DNA from 2 places in the Paeniglutamicibacter psychrophenolicus genome. Region 1 is predicted to be linked to the other one. Evidence: predicted binding sites of a transcription regulator. Region 1 holds the regulator's gene; the other holds the start of a gene.
What was found. Region 1 encodes Rex, which represses fermentation and respiration genes when NADH is low (regulators of the CRP and FNR family bind a similar motif). Its sites were predicted from a motif close to CTTGTGAANNNNTTCACAAG; they were not measured.

Region 1 (8,788 bases):
AACCGCGGTTTCCGTGTGGAATTCAACTCCGCACTGGGCCCGTACAAGGGCGGCCTGCGCTTCCACCCCTCGGTTTACCTGGGCATCGTGAAGTTCCTGGGCTTCGAGCAGATCTTCAAGAACTCGCTCACCGGCATGCCCATCGGCGGCGGCAAGGGAGGTTCCGACTTCGACCCGCGCGGCAAGACCGATGCCGAGGTCATGCGCTTCTGCCAGTCCTTCATGACAGAGCTCTACCGGCACATCGGCGAGTACACAGACGTGCCCGCCGGCGACATCGGAGTGGGCGGCCGCGAGATCGGCTACCTCTTTGGCCAGTACAAGCGCATCACCAACCGCTACGAGTCCGGTGTGCTCACCGGCAAGGGCATCAGCTGGGGAGGCTCACTGGTTCGTCCCGAGGCCACCGGCTTTGGTGCAGTGATCTTTACCCAGGAAATGCTCAAGACCCGCGGGACGAGCTTTGACGGCCAGCGCGTCGTCGTTTCCGGTTCGGGCAACGTCGCCATCAACGCCATCGACAAGGCCCAGAGCCTCGGAGCCCGCGTCCTGACGGCGTCGGATTCCTCCGGCTACATCCTCGACGAGCGCGGCATCGACATCGAGTTGCTTCGCCAGATCAAGGAAGTGGAACGCGGACGCATCAGCGAGTACGCCGAGCGCGCCAAGTCCAAGAAGGTGCACTATGTCGAGGGCGGCAACGTCTGGGACGTGGATGCCACCGTGGCGCTGCCCTGCGCCACGCAGAACGAGCTGGACGCCAAGCACGCCAAACGCTTGATCTCCGCAGGTGTCCTGGCCGTGGCCGAAGGCGCCAACATGCCTTGCACCGCCGCGGCAACCTCGCTCTTCCAGGACGCAGGGGTGCTCTTCGCCCCGGGCAAGGCAGCCAACGCCGGCGGCGTGGCCACCTCGGCACTGGAAATGCAGCAGAACGCCAGCCGCGACTCGTGGACCTTCGCGCACACCGAGGCCCGCCTGACCGAAATCATGGTCGGCATCCACGACCGCTGTGCCTCGACCGCCGACGAATACGGGGTACCGGGCAACTACGTGGCCGGCGCCAACATCGCAGGCTTCGTCAAGGTCGCCGACGCCATGCTGGCCCAGGGCCTGATCTAGCAAGCTCCGCAGCGGCCGTCGCACGAGGCACCAAGGCCGGGACCGGCAAGCACGAACGCCCAGGGGTTCTGCTTGCCGGCCCGGCCTTTTGCGTTTTTGAGACGTAATGTTTCGCCGGGTCCCGGTGCCGGGTTTGTGCTTTTCGAGGACCCGGGGGTACATTTTCAACCATGACTAATCGTTGGTATGCGTATTTTGTGTCGGCTCTGGAGGGGCCTAAGACGCGATAATTTCGCATACCCACCTTCAGAGCCGACAAGGGCCGCAAGCTATTGCTTGCCGGCCCTTCGCTATTTCCAAGATAGCGGCCCTGGAGGAATACGGAGACGTGTCAGCGGGGGCCGCATTGAAACCAATGGGCCCCGCCAAGACGCGCAGGGCCGAAACCGAAAGGCCCCCAACCATGAGCATCGCAGTCGCCACCGAGTCCCAGCAACGCGCAAACACCAATGAACGCGTGCTGGGCATCACCGAACTTCCCACCCCCGCCGAGCTGGTCGCCGAACTTCCCGTGGGAGATGCCCAGGGATACCGGATCATGCGGGCCCGGCAGGAAGTCCGCGCCGTGCTCTCCGGCCTCGATGAGCGCCTACTGGTCATCATTGGCCCCTGCTCGATCCACGACCCGATTTCCGGGCTTGAATACGCCACCAGGCTCGCCGCAGCGGCCAGGGAGCACGAAGGCGAGCTGCTGGTGGTGATGCGCAGCTACTTCGAAAAGCCGCGGACCACAGTGGGCTGGAAAGGCCTGGTCAACGACCCGCACCTGGATGGCAGCCACGACATGGCCGCTGGGCTTCGTGCCGCGCGCGAGTTCATGCTCGCGGCCAGCAACCTGGGGCTGCCGCTGGCCACCGAATTCCTGGAACCGCTCAGCGCCCAGTACCTTGCCGACGTGATCAGCTGGGGAGCCATCGGCGCCCGAACCACCGAAAGCCAGACCCACCGCCAACTGGTCTCAGGACTATCGATGCCCGTGGGATTCAAGAACGGCACCGACGGATCGGTACAGGTCGCGATCGACGCCTGCCAGGCCGCCGGCGCCCCGCAGTCGTTCATGGGAATCAGCGACGAGGGACGCACCGCCATCGTGCAGACCGCAGGAAACCAGGACGCACACCTGATCCTGCGTGGTGGCGCGGACGGACCCAACTTCGCCGCGGAACCGGTGGCCAAGGCCTCGGCAGCCATGGAAAGCGCCGGCATGAACCCGCGGGTGATCGTCGATGCCTCCCACGCGAACTCGGGCAAGTCCCACGTACGCCAGGGCGAGGTCATTGCGGAATTGGCCGCCCGGATTGCCGCAGGTGACCAAAAGATTGCAGGAATCATGGCCGAAAGCTTCCTGGTCCCGGGTGCCCAGAAGCATGACCCGGACACCGTGGCGGCGGGCTCCGACGTGCTCTCGGGGCTGACCTACGGCCAGTCCGTCACCGATGCTTGCATGGGCTGGGACGCCAGCGCGGAACTGCTCCAGACCTTGGCAGCTGCGGTGCGCGCAGCACGCTAGCGGTTGTGCACGCCTGTTTGCCCCGAGCCGGGACTATGGCCTACGCATTGTTGCACGTCGCGCAGTTCACATTGGCCCCGCGAGCCACTAAAGTGTGACATAAGAACATAGGGTATCTTGGGGTGTTGGCGTGGGCAAGGAACACTCCCTAGTTTGCGCCAAGGCATGACTGCTATGTGAATATTGTCAGGAGAATCAGGGAATGGTCGAATCGCAAAACTTTGCCAACGCGCGTTTCATGACGGTGGCCGAGGTTGCCGAGGTGATGCGCGTGTCAAAGATGACCGTCTACCGCCTCGTTCACGCCGGTGATTTGCCGGCCGTTCGATTCGGTCGTTCCTACCGGGTGCCCGAGAGCGCAGTGCAGGAATACCTGCGAGCGGCCGGGTTCGGGCGGGACTCCAGCACTGGCTAGCGCCGACGGTTTTCATGAGTGGTCAGAATCCGCTCTGGAAGCAGGTAATCTGTTAAGGAACGTTTAACGTCCCGTTGGCTATTCTGGTGCTTTGGTGCCGAAGAAGTAGTAGTCGGCAATCGAATCAGTTTGTGAGGAACCATTATGGGCTCTGTTATTAAGAAGCGCCGCAAGCGTATGGCCAAGAAGAAGCACCGTAAATTGCTTCGTAAGACCCGTCACCAGCGTCGTAATAAGAAGTAAATGCCGGCTCCGGGCTTGCCCGGAATCGAGCATGTGAAAAGGTGCGGTTTCCCTTCAGGGGGAACCGCACCTTTTTGCATGTCATGGAGTTCGCCGCGGACCCGGCGGACGGGGCCTCAGGGGCGGCGGCGAAGCGCACCAACGCTGCGCCACAAGCCCCATAGCGCGCCCGAGACCCCGGCAGCCTTCAGGCCAAAGGTCGCGGCCCTGCGACCGGTCCGAAAATCGTAAATTGGCCAGTTTTGCTCCCTGGCATGGCGGCGAAGCCTGCCGTCCGGATTGATCGCCACGGGGTGGCCAACAGCCTCCAACAGGGGGATGTCGTTGTGGGAGTCGCTGTACCCCCAGCATTCGGCCAGATCCAACCCCTTTTCCCGGGCAAGGTCCTGGACCGCGACGGCCTTCGCCGCCCCGTGCAGGATCTCGCCGACCAGGCGGCCGGTGTAGACACCTTCGACATGTTCCACGCTGGTTCCAAGCGCTCCGCTGAGGCCCAGCCGCCGGGCCATGACCGTTGCAACCTCCAGCGGCGTGGCGGTGACAAGCCAGACCTGGCGCCCTGCGTGCATGTGCTGGTCGGCGATGGCGCGGGTGCCGGGCCAGATTTTCGACTCAATGAACTCGTCATAAATTTCATCCCCGAGCGCAACCATGTCCGCCACGGAGAACCCCGAAGCCAGCAAAAGCGCGCGGTCACGGATGGCGTGGATGTCACCGAGGTTTTCTCCCCGGGTCACGAACCGCAGCTGGTGAAGGGCAAACCACGCTACCTCGCGCAAGGTAAAAGCCCGGCGTTGGTACATTTTCCGGGCAACCGCATACAACGATGCGCCACGCATCATGGTGTTGTCGACGTCAAAAAAGGCGGCCGCCGTGCTGGATATCACCGGCTCTTGCCCAAGGTGGGACACGGGAAAAGGGTTGGAGGGCATCCGCCCAGTGTATTGCAATCTTTTTTCACCGGAGCTGTAGCGTTGGATCATGAGCAGTGTGCAGACCCCTCGAGAGATCAAGTTGTTGGTTCGTTCCGGATGCCATTTGTGCCTCGCCGCGGCGAAGACCGTCGAAGAGGTCACCAGCAGGATGGGATATGCGTGGCAGAGCGTTGACATCGACCAGGACCCGGAACTCCTGGCACAGCACTCGGAAGAAGTCCCGGTGCTGTTGGTGGACGGACGGGTTCGGGACTTCTGGGTGATAGACGCCCAGCGACTTGAGTCCTTGTTGTCCGGATAGCGTCGAGGCCAGCAGCAGGCCGCCCAAGTGAAACCCCGCGGCGGTGAAGCGGCCCGAACGGACCGGTTGGGACGTCATGAACTCATCAAAGGAATCGAGCCAGAACCCCATGTCCATTGAGCACCACCCCGCAGACAGCGACGTGAACGTATCTGCCGACGGCTTCCAGATCGCTGAGGACCTCGGGCCCGGAATGGAGCAAGGCCAGCCGCCGACCGGTTCGCTGGCCAGGATCCTTCCGGAGGCGACCCTGGCTCGATTGACGCAGTACCTGCGGGCGCTGAACGCGATGCAGGCCCGCGGCGCGGAACGCACTTCCTCGGGTGTCCTGGCCGCAGAGGCGGGGGTCAACCCCGCCATCCTCCGCAAGGATCTGTCCCTGCTGGGGTCGTACGGGACCCGCGGGGTGGGCTACGTGGTGACCGAACTGACCGAACACATTTCAAAGGCCATGGGCCTGATGCAGCATTGGCGTGTTGCCATCATCGGCGCCGGCAACCTGGGCCGGGCGCTATCGGGATATGGGGGATTCAGGAGCCGAGGATTTGAAATCGTGGCGCTGCTGGATTCCGCACCAGAGGTTATCGGCACCGCGGTAGGGGACCTGGAGGTCCAAGACATTGCCGACCTGGACCAGATTCTCGAAGCCACCGATGCCAACATTGCGGTGCTCTCCGTTCCCGGCGCCGCCGCCCAGGACCTGTGCGACAAGCTGGTGGGCCGTGGCGTGCGCAGCATCCTGAGCTTTGCCCCGGTGGTCCTGCAGGTGCCGTCCGGAGTGAACCTGCGCAAGGTCGATCTGGCCACCGAACTCCAGATCCTGGCCTACCACGCACAGAACCTGGGTTCCTAGTCTCCAGCGGCCGCTTGCACAACGGCGCCGGTGCCAACAAAAATGGTCCGCGGGAGCCAGCCGCCACCGGCTGATTCCCACGGACCATTCGCAATCAATGAGCGGTTTAGCGGTATCCCGCGGCGCGTGCCGCACGGCGGGCGGCAATGTACTGGCTTGACGGGCGCAACCAGGCGAAGACAACGCCAACGACGCCAAGCACGACCGACAGCAGGATCAGTAGGCCGCTTCCGAGGCTCAAGAGCGAGAGCGCGGCAAGGATGGTGGCGAAGATGCGTGCCACGTTGCTTCCCTTGCGGACCATGAATGCAATCAGCACGTAGATGCCCAGGAAGACCAGGGCGACGATGAGCACGGTCGTCTGGATAGCGGGAAGCATCCCCACGACGTCGTCGAGGGTCAGCCCGGATGCCTTTAGCTGGTCTTCCATGCCCGGCATGGCACCGAGCTCGCTGCTCAGCGTTGCCGAGTTCAGGTTGAAGATCGAGGTGACAAAGCCGATGGCAAAGACCACACCGGCTGCCAGGATGGCCCAGAACGACGTGTCCAGTTCCTTGGGGCGGTGCGTTGGCATCTGGGGTGCCGCAAAGTTGCCCTGCGGCGGCACCGGGAAGCCGCCCGGGTACGGCTGCTGGCCGTAGGGCGAGGGGGCTTGCGGAGGCTGCTGGCCATAGGGGTTGTTGGCGGGTGGCTGCTGGCCGTACGGGTTGGGGTTCTGCCCGTAGGGGTTGGGCTGCTGGGCGCCATACTGCGGCGGCTGGCCATAGGGCGGCTGGCCGGCGGCGTTCGGATCCTGCGGTGCACGCTGCCCGTACTGCGGCGGGTTCGGTTCGCCCGACGGCGGCTTCGGGTTCTGGGGATCATTTTCAGGGGTAGACATAACCTGCTCCTTTTGGTGGAAAACTACGGCTTACCCCTCACGATATAGGGTGCGGTTTCCATTTTGACCCTCCCTAAGGATGGTTTTTCGTGGCATTTGGACGATTTGTCCAACGAGGTGGCAAAGCCCGGGGCATTTGCGGTGCTGATTGCGGCCGGACTTGTACGGGTTGTAGAAATTGAAGCTGTTTCCCCGCGCTTTCCGGTCGGTGCAAGGGCAAAGTCACGTTTGCGGTTTAGGTATCGGAACAAAGTTTTGAGACACTTAACCCATGTCGACTGCTACCGTTCACCTTCTGCGTCATGGCGAAGTGTATAACCCGGACAGGGTCCTTTACGGTCGGCTACCGGAGTTCCACCTTTCCGATCTTGGTCACCAAATGGCCGACCGCGCTGCGGAGTACTTCACCGCGCAGCGAAATGCGGGAGCCAACATCACGCATTTGGTCTCCTCCCCGCTTGTGCGGGCACAGGAAACGGCCGAACCGACTTCCAAGGCGTTGGGCCTGGAAATCGTGACCGATGACCGGATCATCGAGGCTGCGAACCGCTTCGAGGGACTGTCGCAGATCAAGAACCGGCTGAAGGAACCAAAGTACTGGTCCTATGTCGTTAATCCTTTTCGTCCATCCTGGGGGGAGCCCTACCGGGACCAGGTGGCACGAATGATGACCGCCATTGTTGAACACCGCGATCGAGCGGTTGAACTTGGCGGCCGTGGAGCCGAAGCCATTTTGGTCAGCCACCAGCTGCCGATCTGGGTAACGCGCCGCTCTGCCGAGGGCAAGGCCCTGTGGCATGACCCGCGGAAACGCGAGTGCACTCTCACCTCCGTGACTAGCCTGGACTTTGAAGGTGAAAGTCTGGTCGCAGTCCGTTATGCAGAACCTAGCGTGGACCTCTTGGCCAACGCTGCGAACATCCCTGGAGCTTGAGATCATGACCGATCCCATCTCGGCCCAAGCACAGCGCTTGGGCCGACGTACATTCTTGCGCGCAGCCTTGATTGGTGCTGCCGTGCTGCCGCTGGCCGCATGCGTTGGCGACGAGGATCCCCTGGCCAAGCAGGCCCGCGAGGGCAACAACAAGAATTACATCGCCGGTGACGGCTCCGTGCAGGAATACGGTCCGGAGTCGCGTACGGCACCGGTGGAGATCCAGGCCGTTGCCTACGACGGAACCAAGATCGATTCGGCCGACTGGGCCGACCAGGCGACCGTCCTGAACTTCTGGTACGCGGCTTGTGCCCCGTGCCGCATCGAGGCACCGCACATGGTTGAACTCAGCAAGGAGTTCAAGGGCAAGGTCGAATTCATCGGGATCAACGTGCGCGACGAGAAGGAAGCCGCCGAGGCATTCGAGCGCACCTTCGGCATCAAGTACCCCTCGATCCAGGACACCCAGGGTGCGATCCAGCTGGCGATGACCAAATACGTCCCGCTCAAGGCCGTGCCCACCACGCTGGTGCTGGACAAACAGGGCCGGGTCTCGGCGCGCATCCTCGGAGTCGCCGAGAAACCAACGCTCAAGGCACTGATCAATACGGCTCTGACCGAGTCGTTGTGATCAACCCCGTGCTGGCCGGCGCCTTGATGCTGCCGGCCCAAGGTAACCAGTTTGCCGAGATCGTCCAGGACGGATCGCTGATTCTCGCTGTCCCCGTGGCCATCCTGGCAGGCCTCGTTTCATTCTTGTCGCCCTGCGTACTGCCACTGGTGCCGGGGTACCTGGGTTACGTCACCGGCCTTTCCGGCGCCGATCTCGCCGAGCAGAAACGCGGCCGCATGGTCGCCGGAATCGGCCTGTTCATCCTCGGATTCACGGTTGTCTTCATGCTCGCCGGTGTGCTCTTTTCACAGATCGCCGGGTGGATGATCTACAAGGGTGCGTGGGTCACGCAGCTCTTGGGCCTCGTGGTGATCTTCATGGGCATAGTCTTCATGGGGAAGTTCTCCTTCATGCAGCGAGAGGCCAAGATACACCGCAAGCCACCGGCGGGCCTCTGGGGGGCCCCTGTCCTGGGTCTGACCTTCGGATTGGGATGGGCGCCATGCATCGGCCCGACGCTGGCCGCTGTGTTGGCGATGAGCTCCGGCGTGGATCCGAATCCGGGCAAGGGTGCACTGCTGACTTTCTTCTACTGCATGGGACTGGGACTGCCGTTCCTCTTTATCGCCATGGCAATACGCCGCGGCATGGGAGCCATGCAATTCTTCCGTCGACACCAGTTGGCGATCATGCGCTTCGGCGGCGGCATGTTGATTCTTCTGGGAATCCTGATGGCCACGGGCCTGTGGGGTACCTGGGTTACGCAATTGCAGGATTGGTTCACCAATGAGATCAGGTTGCCCATCTAATGGCGAATAATGACATGAAAAAAGACGTAGCGGTCCCGGCCCTTGGGTTCGTTGGCATGCTGCGCTGGGCCTGGACCCAGCTGACCAGCATGAAAACGGCGCTCTTCCTGCTGCTGCTCCTGGCGGTGGCTGCGGTGCCCGGGTCGCTCTTCCCCCAGCGTTCGGTGAATCCG
Region 2 (8,788 bases), 1.8 Mb from region 1:
TGATGGACTTGGCGGCCTTGTACTTGGTCTTGTCGACCTCGATGACGCCGAAGGTCACGGAAACCAGGTCCGGGTCCGCGGTGGCGAATGCGTAGGCGGGGGAATTGATGGCCGCATCGGCAATGACGCGCCCGGAACCCACGCGGTTTGGCCCGTAGGCCTCGCCGTTGGCGGCCAGGATGTCCACCGTGGCGGTGTTCATCACCAGGGACTTGACCTGCAATGCGGTGTAGTCGCCGCTGCCTGCCACCAGGGCGGCAATGCCCGCGGTGTGCGGGGTTGCCATGGAGGTGCCGGACATGACGGCCGGGCCGTTGCCCGTGCCCACGCCCACCGAGCCGATGAGCGTGCCCGGTGCGGCCACGTCCGGCTTGACGATGCCCTCCGAGCCATGCACGCCGCGCGAGGACGAGGAGTTCAGGGTGTTCCCGATTCCCGACTCGACCGAGGCGGTGCCGACCAGCTTCGGATCCAGGGTGACGTTCAGCGTGCCGTTCTCGGCCGCGGGACGCAGCGCATCGGAGTAGGCCTTGGTGAACTGGGCGCCGGGGATCGTGGCGTTTCCGGCGATGCCGGCCTCGAAGACAGCTACCTCGGAGTCCAGGATGACACCGGTTGCGCCGGCCTTCTCGGCGTTGTTGAAGCGGGTTGCCGAGCCACAGGGGAATTCGAGGTTCTCGCTCCACTGCAGCCAGACCCACTTGCCGGCCAGCGATCCGTCGGCAAACGGGGCACAGCCGAAGGCGTTGGCAGCCGGTGCCATGACGACATCCCCGGTCAGCTTGGCCGGGTCGGCGGTGGTGTAGTTGAAGTTGGCCGAGTACTGGCCTGCCGCGGTTCCCGCGGACTCGGCAGGTGCGTTGACCTTGATGCCATCGAGGGTGACCTTGGTGCCCACGGAGTTGGCCACGGTCAGCGAGGAGCGGGCGTTGCCCGGCGAGCCGCCGACATCGGTGACGTCTCCGGCGTTGCCGGAGGCCACGACGGAGAGGATTCCCAGGCCCGTGAGGGTGTTGACGATGTCGTTCTCAGGGTCTTCGACCGGCGAGTGGTCCGAGCCCAGGGACATGTTCACGATCTGGGCGCGGTCGGAGAAGTCGCCGTCGTTGTTCGGGTCCAGGACGTAGTCCAGTGCCTGGCCGACCACGGAGGAGGAGCCTTCGCAGCCAAAGACGCGGATGCCGACAAGCGATGCCTCGGGGGCGGAGCCCGGGCCGATGAGCATGGAGCCCACCTCGTCGGCGGTGAGCTTGGTGTAGTCGCCGTTGAAGGTGGTGCCGTCGGCCTTCACGCCGTATCCGGCAGCGGTGCCCGAGACGTGGGAGCCGTGTCCGGCCGAGGCGCAGTCAAGCGGGTTTGAGTCCGGCTTGGGAACCGGCTGGTAGCTCGGCGCGCTCGGGTCCGCGTTGTAGTCGTCGCCGACCAGGTCCCAGCCGCCGATGAACTTCTCGGGGTCATACAGCCCGGAGGTCTTGGACGGCAGGTCCTTGGATGCCTGGGCGGTTGCGTACGCCTCGAGGGTTCCGGGGCCGCCGAAGCCGGCGTGCGTGTAGTCGATGCCGGTGTCCAGCACGGCGATGGTGATGCCCTCGCCGGTTTCCTGCAGGGTGTTCCATGCCTCGAGGGCGCGGGTGTCGATGTCCGAGCCCTTGTTCTCGGGGGTCTTGGGGACGATCGCAGTGATCTTCTTGACGTCGGGACGCGAGGCCAGTGCGCGCAAGGCGTCGGCGTCTCCGCGCAGTGCCACGCCCGGCAGCGAGTTGGTGGTCGTGTAGATGACCTCGGCCTTGGCGGCCTTGGCGGCCGACTTGCCCTTGGCCTTGATGCCGTCGCGGATCTTCTTGACCTTGTCGGGGTTCTTGACCGACTTGCCGTGTGGCGTTTTGGCGCTGTCCGGCTGGGTGGCTTCGAAGGCTCCTTCGCCCTCGAACTGGACGAACACGGAGACATCGCCCTTGGCAGCGGCCAGCGGGCCGGAGACCTTCAGGTTTTTCAGCGCCTTGGGGGCAGTCCCGCCGAGGGACGGTGAGTCGGCACCCGGTGCCGGGTCGATCGTCGGCGGTGCCGCAAGGGAAGGGACAGACATGGTGACGGCCAGGGCAAGCCCCGAGGCCGACGCCAAGATCGTCCGCGCAAGTCTGTGACGACGCGGGTTGGACATGGTTCTCCTTGAATCCGGTGGGAGTGACTGGGAGTGATGAGGACGGATTCCCGCGAGCGGATAGTGGGTACCGTCCCACGCCACATACTATGTGAGACGCGGCACATATCAAGGGGTTGTTTGAGATTCTTTGGAAAATGTCGCGGGCCGGGCTGGAAGCGGGGATGGGAATCCGGACCCGCGGAACCGTTTTGTTCCCGTGCAAGCGGACGCCGGAGGGAAGAAGGGAGCCCGGGTCCGGCAAAGTGTCGGAGGCCATCGATAGTCTTTGGGCAGTCGGTGGCCCTCTTGGGGAGGAGCCACTGCCCGCACCGCGGGCGCGGGACGGATGGGGAAGCGACGGTTGGCATCGGGCAAGGACGCCGCTGCCGCGAACCTGTTTGTCCGTGCGCCGGTGAAGCGGCGGCGTTTCTGGGGGGAAACGAAAAAACGCTGGTCCCATGCATGCATGGGACCAGCGTTTTCTTGGATGGCCTTCGGGTTGCGGAAGCCCTAGCGTGTTCCGCCTTGCCACAGGGCGTCGAACGGGGCGGCGGAGGCCACGCGGTTCTTGATGCCCTCGGTGACAAAGACCTTGGCATTGCGGGCCGCCTGCAGCGGGCTCTCGCCCTTGGCCAGCTCGGCGGTGATGGCGGCGGCCAGCGAGCAACCGGCACCCGACACGGCAACTTCCCCGACCTTCGGGGCCGAGAGGATCTCAAGGGTTTCGCCGTCGTAGAACACGTCCACGGCCTCGGCGCCTGCCAGGCGGACCCCGCCCTTGGCCAGCACGGCCGCGCCGGAGAGTGCGTGGATCTTCCTTGCGGCCTCGGTCAGGTCCTCGGCGTTGTTGATGCTCATCCCGGACAGCGACTCTGCCTCGAAGTGGTTGGGGGTGACGAAGGTGGCCAGCGGCAGCAGGATCGTCTTCAGCGCCTCGTCGGTGTCCAGGGCGTGGCCCGGTTCCTGGCCCTTGCAGATCAGCACCGGGTCCAGGACGACGTTGTCCCATTCCTGGTTCTTCAGCGCGGCGGCAACCGTGTTGATGGTGGCCGGGGAGCCCATCATGCCGAGCTTGACGGTCTTCAGGTCCGCTGCGTAGCAGGTCTGGGCAGCTTCGAGCTGGTCGGCAATGACCTGCGGTTCAACCGGGACGAATCGGTGGTTCCAGTTGTCCTTCGGGTCGAAGGAGACGATGCAGGTCAGGGCAACGATGCCGTAGGTCCCCAATTCCTGGAAGGTCTTCAGGTCGGCCTGGGCGCCGGCTCCGCCGGTTGCTTCGGAACCGGCGATGGTCAAGGTGATGGCGGGACGGGTCCCGGTGGTGGCAGAAGTCATGCATCCATTTTAGGGTGGTTTTCCTGCGCGCCGATTCCACCCGGGAGCGGCTCGGCAGCCCGGCGGTTCCGGTCGGGAACAGGTGACCGGGAATCAGGCCCGGGTGAAAGTGGTCAGCTGGGTGGCGTTGGACCAGCCGGCCGCGCGTTCGGCGCGTATTCCGGTGGCGGTGTCGGCGCTGGTGACCATGAACAGCACCGGCAGGCCCTGGCGTGCCGCAGCGGCGGCCAGGTTGGCCAGGATCGCGGCGCGGAACTGCTCGATGTTCGAGGTTGCGGTGATGCTCGGGTCTCCGAGCAGTGCGAAATCCTCGCCAAAACGGATCCGGCCGCGGCCCGCGGTCGCGTCGAAGTCGGCGATTTCAACCACGTCGTAGTCGGCCATCGGGGCTTCGAACAGCGTGGCCGTTTCCGGCAGCGAGACCACCTGCTCAACGTCGTTGGCCAGCGCGGCCAGCAGCACGCGCCGGTCGCTGAGGCTCCAACCCCGGGCGACCAGTTCACGGCCGGCGGACTCGTCCGGTGGGCCCAGGAACGTCAGCCTGGTTTGGCCTTGGTGGGATGAAAGTTCGGTGTCGCCCAGCAGGGATGCAAGGCCGCCGGTGCCGGGCCAGGGGCAGGTGATTTCGTAGCTGCTGCCGTCTTCGGCAACGCTGTGCAGCCGGCCGGGCTCTTCGCGGGTCACGGTGCGGTCGCGCAGCAGGGCAAAGGCATGGACCCAGCGCGGAAGGCTTGAGCGTTCGAATGGCATCTGGCGGCTCCTGTTTCAAGGACGGGCAACGAAAAACCTGTTGGGGGCGCAAACGCCTTGCTGATCACCAATGATCGTTGTGCGCTGGCGTCCCTTGGGTGGTTCATTACCGACTCTACGCCTGCGCCTGCCGATTCCAAGTTGGGAGATGCTGCGATGCGCAGGATCCGGGGCCCTTCCCGACTCAGGATGCGGTGCGAACCATCGAGAGCACATCGTCGAGAATGCTGCGGACCACCGGCATTCGGGAGAGCACGACGAGGCGGGCCGTCACGGGCGCGACATTCTTGATGAGCCGGTGGCTGCGAGCGGCCCCGGGGGAGGAATCGTAGGCCCAAAACAGGAAGATCCCGCGCTGGATCAGCCACAGCAGTTCGGGCAGGTCGTTGCGGATGGCCAGCGGGGGCAGCGGCCTGCTGGCAGCCACGACCTGGCGCCAGAGCCCGAATTCGAGGGCGCGGTGGACGTCGCCGAGCTCGGTGTGGGCACCGGCAAATGCGGTGCGGATAAACGCAGGTCCGAATTCGTGGAACGGTGTCATGATTTCGAGCGCCTGGTCAAGGGCAATGCGCAGGTTGGTCTCAAGGTTGTTTCCCGGAACCAGCAGCGGCCAGGTGGCGGTCCGGTGCCGTTCGAGAAGGTTGCGGAAAAGCTCGTGGACGATAGCGTCCTTGGACTCGAAGTAGTAGTAGGCATTGCCTAGGGAAAGCCCGGATTCCGTGGCAATCACGCGCATCGTTGTCCCCGAGAAGCCCTTCGTGGCGAACAGTTCCAGGGCCGTGTCCAGCAGCAATTGGCGGGTCTGGGTGCTTTTGGCGGTCGCTGTCCTCATGGCACTTGCCTCCATTGTTGGCCGGATCTCCATCATAGTCTTTTTTGAACATGTTCAAAATTCAGTATTCCCCAGCAGAAAGCGGCGGAACGGTCGTTGCCGCGGAGAGAAGCAGGCCAAGTGAGGGGGAAACCGCAAAATGGTTGGGAATGCGGCATGGGATACTTGAACCTCAAGTGCTAATACAGCGAGCGGTCCCACCCGCCTCGACCGCCCCGTCCCGGCTTGGGACGGAGCCGGAATCGAAGCCCCGGGATCGGCTTGGCGAACCACTTCTTCGATTGGGAACCACCATGGGCGAAAAAACCGCCTCCACTTCAACACGTACACAGGCTCCGCGCGCCGTTTTCGCGTCCGCAGGAAGCCCCTACTTCTCCACAGTGCTCGCCCTGATGGCCGTCGTGGTCATCCTCTCCAACATCGGTGCCGCCAAGGGCGTCACCTTCGGCTCCATCGTCACCGACGGCGGATTCTTCCTCTTCCCGCTGGCCTACATCATCGGTGACGTCATTTCCGAGGTCTACGGTTTCAAGGTCGCCCGCCGGGCCATTGTCACCACCTTCGCGCTGGCGGCCTTCTCCACGGCGTGCTTCTGGATCATGATCCACCTGCCCGCGGCCGAATGGTACGACGGACAGGAAGCCCTCGAACGCACCCTGGGGCCGGTCTGGCTCATCGTCCTGGCCTCGCTGCTCGGCTTCCTGGTCGGGCAGACCCTGAACTCCTGGGTGCTGGTGAAGATGAAGGAACGCTTCGGCGAACGCGGCCTGGTGGGCCGCCTGATGGGCTCTACCGGGGTGGGCGAATTCGCCGACACCCTGATCTTCTGTTCCATTGCCGCCACGGTCATCGGCATCACCGACATGCCCACGTTCATCAATTACGTGCTGGTCGGCTTCGTCTACAAGACGGCCGTGGAATTCCTCTTCGTGCCGGTGACCACGCTGGTCATCCGCTGGTTCAAGCGCCGCGAACCCAGCTACGCCCCCGGGCCGCAGACCGCGGGCACCGCCTCGTAGCGGCAGCCGCGAAACATTGAGTCGGCGGTGGCCGGCTTCGTCTGCACTTGACGAAGCCGGCCACCGCCTTCTTGTTTCCAATCTCCATTCTTCGGTTGCGGGAGCGATGTCGTCCGCAATGCTGAGGCGCGGCGGCGGCGCCGGTTGGTAGCGTCGAAGCATGGACACCATGAACCGCGAACTGCTCAGGGCCACGGGACTTGTCGCCGGCTACGGCGGCCAGGACGTGTGCGGGCCGCTGGACCTGTTGCTGGAACCGGGCCAATCGCTGGGGATCGTTGGCTTCAACGCCGCCGGCAAATCCACGCTGCTGCGCACACTTGTCGGCTACCAGGAACCCGTCGCTGGGGAATCGGTGATCCTCGGCTCCTTCACCGACGACTCGAGCTTCATCTACCGCAAGGCCGTGTCCGTCGTCTTCGACGAGGACGCCTTCTTCCCCTCGCTGAGCGTGGAGGATCACCTCCAGCTCATCGCCGGCGGGCACGGAATGCCCGAGCCCCAGGCCGCCGTCGAGCACGAACTGGCCTTCTTCGAGCTGGAAGCTGCCCGCACCGAATACCCGCACCGGCTCTCCTCCGGGCAGCGCCGCCGCCTGCTGCTGGCCGCCGCCCTGCTGCGTCCCTGCAACCTGCTGGTCCTCGACGAACCCGAACAACGCCTCGACCCGGTGATGCGGGTCGCCCTGGCCACACGCCTGCGCTCACTGGCCACCGCGGGAACCGCGCTGTTGGTCGTCACCCACGACCCGGTCTTCCTCGCGACCGTTGCGGACTCGGTGCTGCTGGTCGCCGACGGCCGGGTCATCCCGGCCACCGTCGCCCAAGGGGCTGCAGCCATTGCCCACGATTGAGCCACGCCTGATGCTTGACAACGAGCCGGTCGACTTTGATCCGTGGGCGCGAAACCGCGTGGTCGAGAAACGTGCAAAGCGCGAGGACTTCTGGGAACGCATGGGCGATGCCTACATCTCCCTGCTGGCCGCCGCCATCGTCTTTGGCTACGCCGCAGGGCTTGCCCTGGCCTTCTTTGAGAACCTCCGGGGTGGCCCCGGCTCGGGCATCGTGCGGGCAGGTGTCGGCGTGCTTCCCGGCCAATCTGCGGCCTCCGCCCTGGTGATGCTCGGAATGCTCGGGGCCCTGCTGCTGGTTTCCAAGCTCGGCCCGACGGCGGTCGACCGTGCCCAGGGATTCTGGTGGCTCAGCCTGCCGGTGGCAAGATACGGCTTCCTGGCACGCTTGCTGCGCCAACGTCTGGTGAGCACATTTTTGTATGGGGCCTTCCTGTGGCTGCCCATCGGCTACGGAACCGTGCTCGGTGGGTTGGCCCGGGGATCGTTTGCCGGGGTGCTGGCGGGTGCAGCGACCCTGGGATTGTTGTTCGTGGCGCTTTCGCTGCTGGCGGCATGGTCCCAGGCCCGTCAGGCGGCAGGGCGTTTCCGCGCCCTCCTGAACGCAGCGGCCATCGCGGTGTTGTTGGCCTACCTGCTCGATGTGCTACTGCGCATCACCGGGCTGGGCAACCTCGAGCCGCTGTGGGTGTGGCTGCCGTCGTCGCTGCCGTTCCTGGCCCAGGCCGGGGCCTGGTGGGTTCCGGTGGTCCTCGCGGTGCTCTGCGCCGGAGGATTCGCCGCCCTGGCGGGACAACTGCAACGTATTCCCGGCAGGGAATTGATTTCCAGCGGGGCAGCGAGCGAACACGCGGGAGCGGCGCTGGCACTGCTGGATGACAAGGCGCTGGGCAGCGCGCTGGATGCCGCGGGCACCCGCGAAAGCAAACGCGCCCGTGCCAGGCGGGAACGTATCCGGGCCCGCGGATCGGATGCCTTTGCGCGCATGCTTCCGGCCCGATGGGTCCACGGCCCCCATGCGGCGCTGGTGCGTGCCGAACTGCTGGTGCTGCTGCGCACGCCCAAGACCTGGCGGGGGATGCTTTCCGGCTTGTGCGTCCCGGCGGCCGGGGTCTTCGCCGTGCCCGGCGGGCAGCCGCTGGTCCTGGCCGTCTTGGTGCTTGTCGGCTCGGTGCTGGCAGCGCGGGCGGCATCCAAGGCCGCCGCGCAGGCAGCTGACGTGCCGTCGCTGGATGCGATCATTCCGCTGGGCCGTGTGGGCGTGCGGCAAACCCACGCGTTGGTGGCGGCGCTGCTGCTGGTTCCGTGGGGCGTGTGCCTGTCCGGATTCCTGGGGTGGGCCGTGGGCATCGACGCGGCGGACTTCCCGGTGCTGCTCGGCCTGGGTGCCATGGCCGGTGCGGGGCTTGCCGCCGGAGCGGTGCGCATGGCGTTCCGGCCGGCGATCGACTGGGGATCGGTGATGCTCATGGCCGCCATGGGCCAGGCCGCCGGCCCCATGGTCCTGCACTTCACCTACGGGTACGAGGTGATGGCGGTGTCGGTCGTCGCGCTGGTTGCGGGCCTGCTGCTGGCACCGATCCCGCCGGTGATGTTGGTGCTTGCCGCGGTGGTGGCCGCCGTGGCCTGGGGCGTGGGCACCTCGACCTCGAACCGGTCCAACGTCCACCGAGCGCAGCAGTAGCAGGTTTTCCGCGTGCGGCACCGTCACCAATGCGGCGATTGCACCGCCGCGGCACTTACGCTGAAGCCATGGAACTACTCACGGCCGCGGGGCTGAGTTCGGCCGCGGGCCTGAACGCCTACATCCCCCTGCTGGTGCTGGGACTGTTGAACCGCTTCACCTCGTGGGTGGCGCT

Region 2: a site for Rex is predicted at 5,102-5,121, ahead of JOF46_RS00615 (queuosine precursor transporter). Genes of this name have one in related genera too.

The regions. Positions count from the first base shown of each region.
Region 1 covers NZ_JAGIOE010000001.1:1,910,381-1,919,168, forward strand. Annotated here, with positions in the region: gene gdhA (NADP-specific glutamate dehydrogenase) at 1-1,122, shown strand, start outside; gene JOF46_RS08520 (3-deoxy-7-phosphoheptulonate synthase) at 1,526-2,632, shown strand; gene JOF46_RS08525 (helix-turn-helix domain-containing protein) at 2,835-3,047, shown strand; gene JOF46_RS08530 (30S ribosomal protein bS22) at 3,192-3,290, shown strand; gene JOF46_RS08535 (HAD family hydrolase) at 3,407-4,273, opposite strand; gene JOF46_RS08540 (glutaredoxin family protein) at 4,272-4,526, shown strand; gene JOF46_RS08545 (redox-sensing transcriptional repressor Rex) at 4,720-5,379, shown strand; gene JOF46_RS08550 (polyadenylate binding domain-containing protein) at 5,486-6,259, opposite strand; gene JOF46_RS08555 (histidine phosphatase family protein) at 6,531-7,193, shown strand; gene JOF46_RS08560 (TlpA family protein disulfide reductase) at 7,198-7,824, shown strand; gene JOF46_RS08565 (cytochrome c biogenesis CcdA family protein) at 7,851-8,615, shown strand; gene resB (cytochrome c biogenesis protein ResB) at 8,630-8,788, shown strand, end outside.
Region 2 covers NZ_JAGIOE010000001.1:130,842-139,629, reverse strand. Annotated here, with positions in the region: gene JOF46_RS00635 (S8 family peptidase) at 1-2,161, opposite strand, end outside; gene JOF46_RS00630 (hydroxymethylpyrimidine/phosphomethylpyrimidine kinase) at 2,654-3,478, opposite strand; gene JOF46_RS00625 (hypothetical protein) at 3,572-4,228, opposite strand; gene JOF46_RS00620 (TetR/AcrR family transcriptional regulator) at 4,413-5,060, opposite strand; gene JOF46_RS00615 (queuosine precursor transporter) at 5,354-6,079, shown strand; gene JOF46_RS00610 (ABC transporter ATP-binding protein) at 6,240-6,932, shown strand; gene JOF46_RS00605 (DUF6297 family protein) at 6,919-8,613, shown strand; gene JOF46_RS00600 (DUF4126 domain-containing protein) at 8,682-8,788, shown strand, end outside.